Thiosocius teredinicola: one gene and its partner. The protein of the gene in region 1 interacts with the protein of each later gene in a pairwise test. Links are inferred from orthologs where the notes say so. Each region holds a gene or a part of one and is shown on either strand. Other genes may lie near its edges.

Evidence for each region.
Region 2: the proteins of mrcB (region 1) and B1781_RS18225 interact in binary tests that used the Escherichia coli proteins (3 or more experiments, as listed by UniProt). The link is inferred for Thiosocius teredinicola from one-to-one orthologs.

Annotation. Positions count from the first base shown.
Region 1 is NZ_CP019936.1:1,246,179-1,253,735, reverse strand. The notes cover bases 2,587-5,591. They hold mrcB (penicillin-binding protein 1B), read right to left. Parts: upstream 5,251-5,591; coding sequence 2,923-5,250; downstream 2,587-2,922. Other genes in these bases: B1781_RS06105 (GGDEF domain-containing protein), read left to right, coding at 5,444-5,591; B1781_RS06115 (tetratricopeptide repeat protein), read right to left, coding at 2,587-2,885. Also shown: B1781_RS06130 (ATP-dependent DNA helicase), read right to left, coding at 1-1,405; B1781_RS06125 (hypothetical protein), read right to left, coding at 1,429-1,926; B1781_RS06120 (hypothetical protein), read right to left, coding at 2,037-2,324; more of B1781_RS06115, read right to left, coding at 2,346-2,586; more of B1781_RS06105, read left to right, coding at 5,592-6,964; B1781_RS06100 (class GN sortase), read right to left, coding at 6,951-7,514; B1781_RS06095 (marine proteobacterial sortase target protein), read right to left, coding at 7,514-7,557. UniProt on the Escherichia coli protein: Cell wall formation. Synthesis of cross-linked peptidoglycan from the lipid intermediates.
Region 2 is NZ_CP019936.1:3,844,470-3,847,967, forward strand. Bases 500-3,498 are described here. They hold B1781_RS18225 (peptidoglycan D,D-transpeptidase FtsI family protein), read right to left. Parts: upstream 2,880-3,498; coding sequence 1,119-2,879; downstream 500-1,118. Other genes in these bases: B1781_RS18220 (UDP-N-acetylmuramoyl-L-alanyl-D-glutamate--2,6-diaminopimelate ligase), read right to left, coding at 500-1,122; ftsL (cell division protein FtsL), read right to left, coding at 2,880-3,149; rsmH (16S rRNA (cytosine(1402)-N(4))-methyltransferase RsmH), read right to left, coding at 3,146-3,498. Also shown: more of B1781_RS18220, read right to left, coding at 1-499. UniProt on the Escherichia coli protein: Essential cell division protein that catalyzes cross-linking of the peptidoglycan cell wall at the division septum. Required for localization of FtsN.

The sequences.
Region 1 (7,557 bases):
GTCCACGACTGGCCTGCACGATCGGCACGACAAGATCGACAACCGCGGCGGTGTAGCCGGGTTCGTTCGGCTGCGGCATGCCGCGCGGCACGAACCACAAGGCTTGGTTCTGGTAGTCGAAGGGGCTGTCCCACTTGCGGGTGGTCGCGTCGAACACGCCGAGCTGGCGCTGAAAGTGTTCGAAACTCTCGCCGACAGCCAGCGTTGCCGAGGTAAACACCCAGGCCGCCGGGTGACGCTGCATCTGTTGACCGAACACGTCGGCGATGTCCAACGGTGTGCTGTTCAGGCGCACGCTTTGGGTGTGCGTCTCGAACCAGCGGATGTCTTCGCTGCCCTCAGACGGTTCAACCAGTTGCTGCAGCTCGAGCGATAACGTCTCGCAACGCGCCATGCAGGCGTCCAGCCCCTTGCCGCGCCCCTGGATCGCTTCGAGCATCTGTTTGAGCGTATCGAGCTGCGTGCGGCAGTGGTCGATCGCATGCATCACCCCATCGTCTGCCTCAACCTCGTTCCAGGCACCGCGTCGCAGCGACTGGCCGAAAGCCAGGCGCAGATCACGCGCGGCCTTGGCGGTGGCATCGGTCTGTTCGAGGATCTTCGGCAGATCGCCCGCCTCACGGTGATACTCGGCCTGGGTATCGCGCGTCAGGTCGACGATCTGGCGCGTACTCACGGTAGTGCCGAAAAAATTGCTCGCGACCTCGGGCAGCTGGTGCGCTTCATCGATGATGAAGGCATCGGCACCGGGCAACAGCTCGCCGAAACCGTCGTCCTTGATCGCGAAATCGGCGCACAGCAGGTGATGATTGACGACCACCACGTCGGCCTCCTGCGCGCGCCGACGCGCCTCGACCAGGTGACACTTGCTCCACGCCGCACACTCCTGGCCCAGGCAGTTGTCGGTGGTCGAGGTCACCAGCGGCCAGATGCTGGCATCTTCGGGAATATCGGCAAGCTCGCTGATATCGCCGCGTTGGGTCGTGCCCGCCCAGTCGCGCACCTGCAGCAACCAACGCAGACCCTCGGGCGTGTGGCCGCGGCTGTCCTGCAGATTGGTCTCCATGCGATGCACGCACAGATAGTTGGCGCGGCCCTTCAGTAGGGCGACCTTGGCGGGGCTGGCCATGGCATCGCGCAGGCGGGGCAGATCGCGCAGAAAGAGTTGGTCCTGCAGGTTGCGGGTACCGGTGGAGATGATGACCTTCTGCCCGGACAGCAACGCCGGTACAAGGTAGGCGAAGGTTTTGCCGGTACCGGTGCCGGCCTCGGCGATCAGTTGGCCGCCCTGCTCCAACGCCTCGGCGACCGTGTTGGCCATCTCGAGCTGCTGCTGACGATAGGCGAAACCCTCAACGGTGCGCGCCAACAGCCCTTCGGGGCCGAGTACATCATCGATATCCATTCGCTATACAGAAAACGCGGCAATCAGCCGGTCTGGTTGTCCCACACGCCGTCCTGGCGACCGTTGACCTTGTCCCAGACGAGTTCGCCGATCACCTTGAAGCGCGCCACCGACATGGCGCCGCGCTTCTGCCGGCTGCTGCTGGACGCATCCACGAACTCGGCCAGGTCATCACGCGAGGCCTGGTAGATCTCGTAGGGCTCGTAGTCTTCGTCCATCAACACCAGCACCACCGCGTCCCATTGCTGGTTCATCTTGAGCTGGCCGATGCGTTGTCCGCTCTTGCTCTCGTCGAAGATGGTGCGGCTCTTGATCTGGATGCGTGCACCGCTCTGCGGATCGACGGCGTCCCAGCCGGCCTCGGCATTCGACGACGGCTCGAGGTTCAACAGGCGGGCGGCGTCGTGTTCGGCGATCTCATTGCTGATGCCGGGCAGCGGTTTACCCATCGTCCGGCGATATTCGGCCGCCAGCTGGCGGGCTTGCGCAATCAGTTTGTCGGCGGCGTAGGGATTGCTCAAACGGGCATCACTCTCGGTCTAGTACCGAGATTCTATACCGAAGCGGCGTAAGACTTCAGTGCGACAGGGAAATTCACCGCGACCAACGCGGTGAGGTCCAGCCGCCGCACTCAGCTCTTCGGCGGTTCCCAGTAGCCGAATGCCTGGCCTGCCGGTGGTGCGGCCGGCTGCGCGGCGGGCTTGGAAACATCGTCGTGCACATGACGGGCAAAGCCGCACAGCTCGTCGAGAAAGGCTTCGCGGTCGGCCGGCGGCATCGAGCGTTGGTTGGCAAGTATGTAGCCGGTCACGGCGACCAGGTATTGCATGACAACCCCGGCGTCGGCGTCCGGGTCTTGTTTCAACACCGCCTGTTGGATGTCGTCGAGTAGTTCGGATGAAAGCTGGATATCGGCCATGGCGTGCGGGCTCCGTTTAGTTCAGCGTGATGCGGCTGCCTGGTTCTCAGCATACCGCGCCCCGGAGGCGTCGCCCATGGCGCGCTTGGCACCGGCAATCAGCAACCAGTTGCGGCGACGCAGATCGCGATCGTTGGCACTCGCCAGTGCATTCGATTTGGCAGCAAGCTGGACGACCAGCGCGTGGCGCTGCTGGGCCATGCGAACCTCGGCGAGGCGGTTCCACAGCGCCGCATCGTCGGGCGAGATACGCAATGCCCTTTCAAGGCTGACGGTGGCGCCGTCGAGATCACCGGCGCGCTGCTGATCGCTCGAACGCCGCATCAGCACCTCGACGGCCCGTTTCGGTGCGGGTTTGGCGAATTTAGGCTGTGCCGGCGGCTTGTACGCCGCGATCTGCGGGCGGCCGTCGGTCGGCGGCGGTGTTTCGCTACGCGTTTCGACATCGGCCGGGCGGTCGGTACGGGTATAACCGCCACAGGCCGCCAGAACCATGGTCAATCCGACCAGCACGATGCCGCGCACGGCGGTGCGCCAGCGATCACCCACAAACTCAAGCATGAACTCTTTCCACCTGGCTAATTACTGAGCGCCGAGATTACTGGAACAGGTTTTGAAGGAAACCCCCTAAACCGCGTTGTTCGACGCATTCCGCGGTTTCCGTCGGCTCGGAACCGGAAATGTACGGGAACGCCACCGCACCTTCGCAGGTTTCCGCGGCCAGACGACCGTATTGATCGACCCAATGATATTCAACCCCGGGCGGCAACACGAGTTGCAGCGAGGCATTGTCGATGTTGGCCATCAGGTCGGCCCAGACCGGCAGGGCACCGCTCGCCCCAGTCAGACCGGTGGATGCATTGTCGTCGCGACCGACCCAGGCAACCGCCACGCGGTCGGCCGAAAAGCCGGCGAACCAGCTATCGCGCAGATCGTTCGTCGTGCCGGTCTTGCCGGCAACCTGCAGACCGCCGGAAAGATACCGCGGCAGTGCAGCGGCGGTGCCGGCCTCGGTCACCTCGACCAGGTTACGCGTCAACAGAAACACCGCCGCCGGATCGGCCGCCTGACTCACGGTCAGCGGATAACGCTGCAGGGGTTGCTGACGTGCATCGAGTACCGCGCGGATCGATTTGAGCGGTGAGCGGAAGCCCCCGGCGGCGATCGTCTGGTAGACCTGGGTCACTTCGAGCGGCGACAGCGAAACCGAGCCGAGCAGCAATGAGGGATAAGGCGGGATGTCGCGATTCACACCGAGCGCATGCAGCGTGGAGATGATCGGTGGCAGCCCCATCTCAAGACCGAGATTGACCGTCGCCAGGTTGAGCGAGCGCGCCAACGCCTCGTGCAACGGTACCTCGCCATAGACCTGGCGGTCGTAGTTTTTCGGTTGCCAGCGCTGACCACCGCGTAGCGTGATGTCGACCGGCTGGTCGTCGATCAGCGAACTGAGCGTGTAGCGCGAGGGTTGCGACAGCGCCGTGAGATAGACCGCCGGTTTGACCAGCGAGCCGATCGGACGCACCGCATCGAGGGCACGATTGAAACCGCTGTAGCCGGCATCGCGGTCGCCCACCAGCGCCTGGATCTCGCCATCCTGGGCCGACGACACCACCAACGCACCCTGCAGACTGCCGGCTTCGATACCACGCGCCTTCTCGATCTGCGCCAAACGCTTGCGTAGTGCCTTGACCGCCTGTTGCTGTACCCAGGGATCGAGCGTGGTGAAGATGCGCAGCCCTTCCGATGTGAGGTCTTCCTCGCGGTAGTCGCGGCGCAATTGGCGACGCACCAGATCGACGAAGGCCGGCACACGGTAATCGTTGGCCGAGCCACGTTTGGTCACACCCAGCGGCTGCTTGCGCGCCGCGTCGGCGGTCGCCTGATCGATAAAGCCCTGTTCAAGGATCTGCGTGATCACCAGGTTGCGACGTTCCAATGCCCGCTGCGGGTGCTTGCGCGGGTTGTAGTAAGACGCACCACGCACCAAGCCCACCAGCAACGCCGTTTCATGCAGGCGCAGTTCGCGCAGCGGCCGGTTGAAGTAGAAATGCGCACCGAGGCCGAAGCCGTGGATCGCGCGATCGCCCTCCTGGCCGAGGAAGATCTCATTGGCGTAGGCCTCGAGAATCTCGTCCTTGTCGTAGCGTGCGTCGACGATCAGGGCCATCAAGGCCTCGTTGAACTTACGCCACAGCGAACGCTCCGAGGTCAGGATGAAATTCTTGACCAATTGCTGGGTCAGCGTGCTGCCGCCCTGCACGGTTCGACCGGCGCGAATGTTGGCGATCATGGCGCGCGCGATACCGCGCAGGTCAACGCCGGCATGATCGTAGAAGCGGCGATCTTCGACCGCCAACAGCCCCCAGATCAGGTGATCTGGCAGGTCGCTGCGCTTGACCAGGACACGGTCTTCGTTGTGCGCCGGATAGATGCTGCCGACCAACGCCGGTTCGAGTCGCACCAGGTCGAGATTGTCGCTCCCCTGCCCGCGCATCCGGGTGATGCCGGCGCGTGAGGTGTCGACGACAATCGTCCGCCCCTGCTCATCGCCGTCCCAGAAATGGAAATCGCGGGTATGGATCGTGAAGCGGTTACCCTTCTGCGACCACTGCGCCGGTCCGCTGACCTTGGAAACCGCGCGATAACCGAGAAACTGCAGCTCGGCCTTCAATTGGGCCGGCGATACGCTGGCACCGACGTAGAGGTCGAGTGGACGCGCAAAAATCTGTGCCGGTTCCGCCCAACGTTTGCCGTCGAACTTCACCCGCACCGTCTTGCTGAGATAGACGCTGTAGCCGCCGATCACCAGCGCACCGAAGACCACCAGCCCGAGCAGTACCCGCCACCAGATTCTCGGTTTTTTTGTCGTTGTCTTGCGTTTGCCTCGGCGACGAGTGCTCGCTTTCTTTTTTTTCGCTGCCATGAATGCTTCTACTCAACTCTTCTGTCGGCGCGTTTCGGGACCGGTCGTCCTTGCGGCGCGCGTATCTTCGCGTACTTGAGGCGCCAAGCGAAGGAGCTGTATCGCAAAAACGTTTCCCTTCCACCCCTTAAGGTTTTGCCAAGCTTCGACGATACTCTTGTCATCATGGATTGAATGGATAGGATTCCAGTTCGTGCAGATATCGATTGCCAAGCTCGCCGGCTTATTGATCGCGCTGCTGATCACGGTCACTGTGATCACTACCGGCACCGGCCTCTACGTCTTGCAGTCCAACTACCAAACGCTCGAAACAAGGCAGGAAGCCGAAGCACTCGATACTGTGCGCAATGCCGCAATCGCGGTACGCAACCAGGTTCAGTTCTACCAGGGCATTCTGCACCTGATGGCCAACAATCCCGAAGTCGGCAACCTGCTCGAGTTCGGCGAAAGCCAGGATATGACCGATTGGTCGCTGAACGTCGCACGAGTTCTGCCCGGTTCCCTCGGCACCGCGTTGGTGTCGCAACACGGCGTCGTGTTCGGCGACCCGCTTGCCCAACGCATCGGCGACGCCTGCCAAAATGACATGCGCAAGCTGTCGCACGGCGAACATATCGGGTACCCACTATTGCATACCGACGTTGCCGGCCTGGAGCATTTCGATCTGCTGACCACGATCGTATCGCCATCCGGCGAGACCGCGGGATCGTTGTTCGTCAGCTTCCGTCTCAGCGTGATCGAGGACCTGCTGAAGAACATGACGCGCGACGGCGACCAGTTCGAACTGCGCGATGCCGCCGGCTCGGCCCGCCTGGTCACCGGTGCGACTGCCGGCTTTCAGGAACCCGCGGTCTACTCGGCCACTATTCCGGAGACCGAATGGCAGCTGGTGCTGCGCCGGCCGGGCGTCGAATCGCGTTCGTATATCACCGAGATGCTGGCCACCGATATCGCCATTCTCACGTTGGCTGCCGTCGTCATCATCTACCTGGTGCGGCGCACCTTGTGGCGCTTCAAATCCGATATGTCGCGCGTGCATTCGACGCTGGCCGACGTGCTCGCGGGGCGCTACCAGTATTCCGACAGCAACACCTCGATCAAGGAAACGCAGATCCTGCTCAGCGACATCCAGCACCTGGCGCTGAAGATCCAGACGCAGCGCGACGAACTGCGCCACCAATCGCTTTCCGACCCGCTTACCGGCGTATTCAATCGACGCTACTTCGACCTGATGCTGGCCCACCTGCATGAACAATCGCGCCGCCAACGGCCGTCGATCCTGGTGATCATCGACCTCAACGATTTCAAGCACATCAACGACGAGTTCGGTCACCACAGCGGCGACCGTGTGCTGCGCAATACCGCGGCTTACCTGCGCTCGCGTATCCGTGCGACCGATATCGTCGCACGCCTGGGCGGTGATGAATTCGCGCTGATCCTGACCAATATGCTGCCCGAGGCGTTGGAAGAATGGCTGACGGCGCTGATTCATGACTACGATCACCAACTGATGGAAAACTCGACACCGTCTGTCGACAGTTGTCAGTTCAGTATCGGCGCCGCCTATATCGATGCCGACGTCTACGCTACGCCTGCCGATGTCTTCGACGCCGCCGACACTGCGATGTATGCAATCAAGCAACGCCGTTCGATCCGTCACAGCCGCTTCGCCGTCGCCCGCCCCGACCCCGACAAAACCGCTAAAGCACTATAGGGCGCGCAGTAACCACGTAACGTTGCTGTGTGCCGCTATCAACGCCTTCGAACGGATAGCAGGTGACCAGGCGCAACTGATCGCCATCCAGGGGATCGGTCAGGCCGACCTCGTCCTCGTGGTACACGGCGCGCTGTATGACCTGATAACGACGCGCACGACCGTCGCTGATCTGTAGTTCGAGTTCGTCGCCGTCGCGCAGCTCTTTCAGCCAGCGAAAATGGGTATCGCGGTGACCGCTGAGCACCACGTTGCCCGCCTGCCCGGGCCGGGCCGAGTCATGGATGTGACCCGGACCAAACGCCAGCACCCGGCCGCTCGAACCGGACAACACCACCTGCTCGATACCCAGGCGCGGCTGGGTGAGTCGCGCCAGTGGCACGGTGTCGGCCCACGGCCAGGGTTTGGGCGATGCCTCACCGGCCAGGCGTCGCTCCCACGCGGATTCCAACAGGCCTTGGGCAAGCCATGCCTTGGCCGGAATGTAGGTACCGTAAGCGACACACGCCAGGCCGCAGACCAACAACAGTCTCTGCAGCGACCCGCGCATCAGGCGTTCCTCCAGCGGCGCGAAGCGAGCCCGGCCAGCAACA
Region 2 (3,498 bases), 2.6 Mb from region 1 along the record:
GGCCGGTGTATGCGCATAGTCGACGACGACCCGTGGACGGTTCGGCGCCAGAAACACCCGCATGCGCCCATCGACCGGCTCGACCGCTTCCAGCGCGGCAACCGCGGTGCTCAACGGCATGTCCCACGCCAACAGCACGGCCAACGTCAGCGCCAGATTCTCGGCATTGAAGTGGCCGAGCAGACGGGTCTTCAACTCGCCGGCACCCCAGCTCGAGGCAAAGTCCACCACCAAGCCATCGGCACGCGCCTCGACATTGCGCAGATAAACGAAACGATCGCCCAGGCGCGTAACCTTCGATGAACTGCCCACCGCGATCGTGAACACCCGCTTGCGAACGTCGGCTGCGAGGTTTGCACCGACCGGATCGTCGACATTGATCACGGCCATGCTCAGACCGGCGCTGCGGAACAAGCGCGCCTTGGCGTCGGCATAGTCCTGCATGCTGGGGTGGTAGTCCTGGTGGTCACGACTTAGGTTGGTGAACACCGCGGTATGAAACGGCACACCGGCAACGCGATGCTGATGCAAGGCATGCGACGACACCTCCATCGCCACCGCGCGAGCGCCGCGCCCGAAGAGCCGTCCCAACATGGCATGCAGAGAGACGGCATCCAGCGTGGTATGCGAAGCGGGCTCGAGAGCGCCGGGAAAACCATTGCCGACGGTTCCAAGCACGGCGGTCGGCACCTTGGTCGACAGCGCCTGCGCGAGAAAATGCGTGACTGTGGTCTTACCGTTGGTGCCGGTCACACCAACGATGCGCATCGCATGCGCTGCCTGACCGAAGAAACGCGCCGCGATTTCACCGGCCTGGCGACGCAGGCCCGGCAAGGTCACCACCGGCACATCGGCCGACAGACGCGCGATTCGATCACGGTTCCATTTGTCGCTTGGCTCGGCGATCACTGCAACCGCACCGCGCTTGCGTGCCTCTTCGAAATAATCGAGTGCGTGCCCACGGGTGCCCTGCAAAGCCAGCCAAAGCCCCTTCTCTTCCACTTCGCGACTGTCCAGCGTCAGCGAGTTGACCACCTGGTGGCGCGCCCAATCCATTCCGGACAATCCTGGCAACAGATCGGCGAGCAGAATGCTTTTGTGATCCGGACGTTGCGCCATCATCGATTCTCACCACTGTGCGCGACACGCAGCGCAGGATCGATCGCCACGTCGGGCGTTACGTTCAACAGGCGCAGCGCTTCGGCCATCACCGCCGAGAACACCGGTCCAGCCACACTGCCGCCGTAGTACTTGCCGGCCTGTGGTTCATTGATCATTACCGCCATGACGAAACGCGGTTTTTCAGCCGGCGCCATACCGGCGAACAACGACAGGTAACGCGCATCGCTGTAACCGTTGGGCCCGAACTTTTTGACCGTACCGGTCTTGCCGGCGACGCGATATCCGGGCACTGCCGCCTGCGGCGCGGTACCTTCGTCGCCGACCACCGATTCGAGCATCCGTCGGATGTGGCGGGTGTTCTGCGCATTGAACACGCGACGCCCCTTTACCGGCGCATCGCGCTTGAGCAAGGTCGCCGGCATCAGCACCCCGTCGTTAGCCAGCGCGCCGTAAGCCTGAGCCAGTTGCAGCGTGGTCACCGAAATGCCGTACCCAAACGACAAGGTCGCCTGGTCGATCTGCGCCCAGCGTTGGTAGTCGCTCAACTGGCCGGCGACCTCTCCCGGGAAACCGGTACCGACCTGGCTACCGAAACCGAGCTGTTGCATCACTCGCCACAGGTCGCGTTTTTCCAAGCCAAGCGCGATCCGGCTGGCACCCACGTTGCTCGACCGGCGCAGCACGGTCGCAACGTCGATCATGCCCAGATTCTTCGAATCCTTGACCTGCGAACGGCCCAGATAGTAGTAACCCGGCGCGGTATCGATCATCGAGTCGGCGTGAATAGTGCCTTTGTCGAGCGCTGCGGCGACGGTAAAAGGCTTCATCGTCGAGCCCGGCTCGAACACGTCGGTCAAGGCGCGGTTGCGCAGACGACCGGCACGGTTCGAGCGGTCGCCGTTGGGATTGAATGACGGCTGGTTCACCAATGCCAGGATCTCACCGGTCTGTGCATCGAGCAGCACCGCCGAACCGGACTTGGCGCGATTGCGTTTGACCGCCGTCTTGAGCTCGCGATACGCGATGAATTGCAGTCGCTGATCGATGCTCAGGGCCAGATGGTTGCCGGCGCGCGGGCTCTTGATGTTTTCGATGTCGTCCACTACCTGGCGACGACCATCGCGCATCACACGCTTGGCACCTGGCTCACCACGCAGATCCGGGTCGAATGCCAGTTCGAGGCCTTCCTGGCCGAAATCATCGACGTCGGTGAAGCCCAGCACATGTGCAAACACCTCGCCTGCCGGGTAGTAGCGCTTGTATTCGCGCTCTACGTGCACACCGTTGATATCGTTCGCCTTGGCGACCTGCAGAACATGCGCGGCCTCGGCCGGCGGCATACGCCGCTTGAGGTAGACAAAGTGACGTTGGCTGTAACGCGCCAGGCGCGCCCGCAGACCTTCAGGGTCGATCCGCAATGCCTTGGCGAGCACAACCAACTGCCGGGTATCGCTGCCCAGCACGCGCGGGTTGGCGGCGATCGAATCGACCGGCGTGCTCAGGGCGAGCACATCGCCGCGACGATCGGTGATCAGACCCCGATGGGCCGGCACGTCGACGCGCGCGATGTAGCGGTCTGCACCTTCCGATTGCAGAAAATCTTTTTCGAGAATCTGTTGGTCGACGGCGCGCCAGATCAGCGCAGCACCGGCCAAAACGAAGATACCGAGTACCGTGTAGCGCCGCCCGGCGTAACTCGGCAGCGCCTTTTCCTGGCGTCGCGCCTGGCGCGCCCGCTTGTCCCTTTTTGCGGCCATCTACTTCACCACCACAATCTGTTCTGCCGGGGGCACGCGCATCTCCAAACGCTCGTGCGCGATCGACATCACCCGACCGAGCGCACCACGGGTCGCCAGTTCGAGCTGCAGACGGCCCCACTCCATGTCGACTTGGTCGCGCTCGGCGCGCAGATCCTGCAATTCGACAAACATCGCGCGCGACTCGTACTTGGCATACACCACGCCGATGCCACTGAGCACGACTGCGACACCCAGGAAACTGACCATGAACAACTGCCCACGCGTCATGCCGGCACCTCTGCGATACGCAGCACCGCGCTGCGTGCACGCGGGTTGTTTTCGATCTCGGCCTCGGATGCACGTTGTGATTTGCCGACCAGGCGCAGCGCACCCTGGGTCTCGACATGGGTTACCGGCAGGCCCTTGGGCAACTTCGGCCCCTTGGCCTGATCACGCATGAAGCGCTTGACGATGCGGTCTTCCAGCGAATGGAAACTGATGACGACAAGGCGTGCCCCGCGGGCCAACACGTTCAACGAATCACGCAGGCAGACTTGCAGGTCTTCGAGCTCGCGGTTGATGAAGATGCGGATCGCCTGGAAGGTGCGCGTTGCCGGGTGCTTGAACTTCTCTTTGA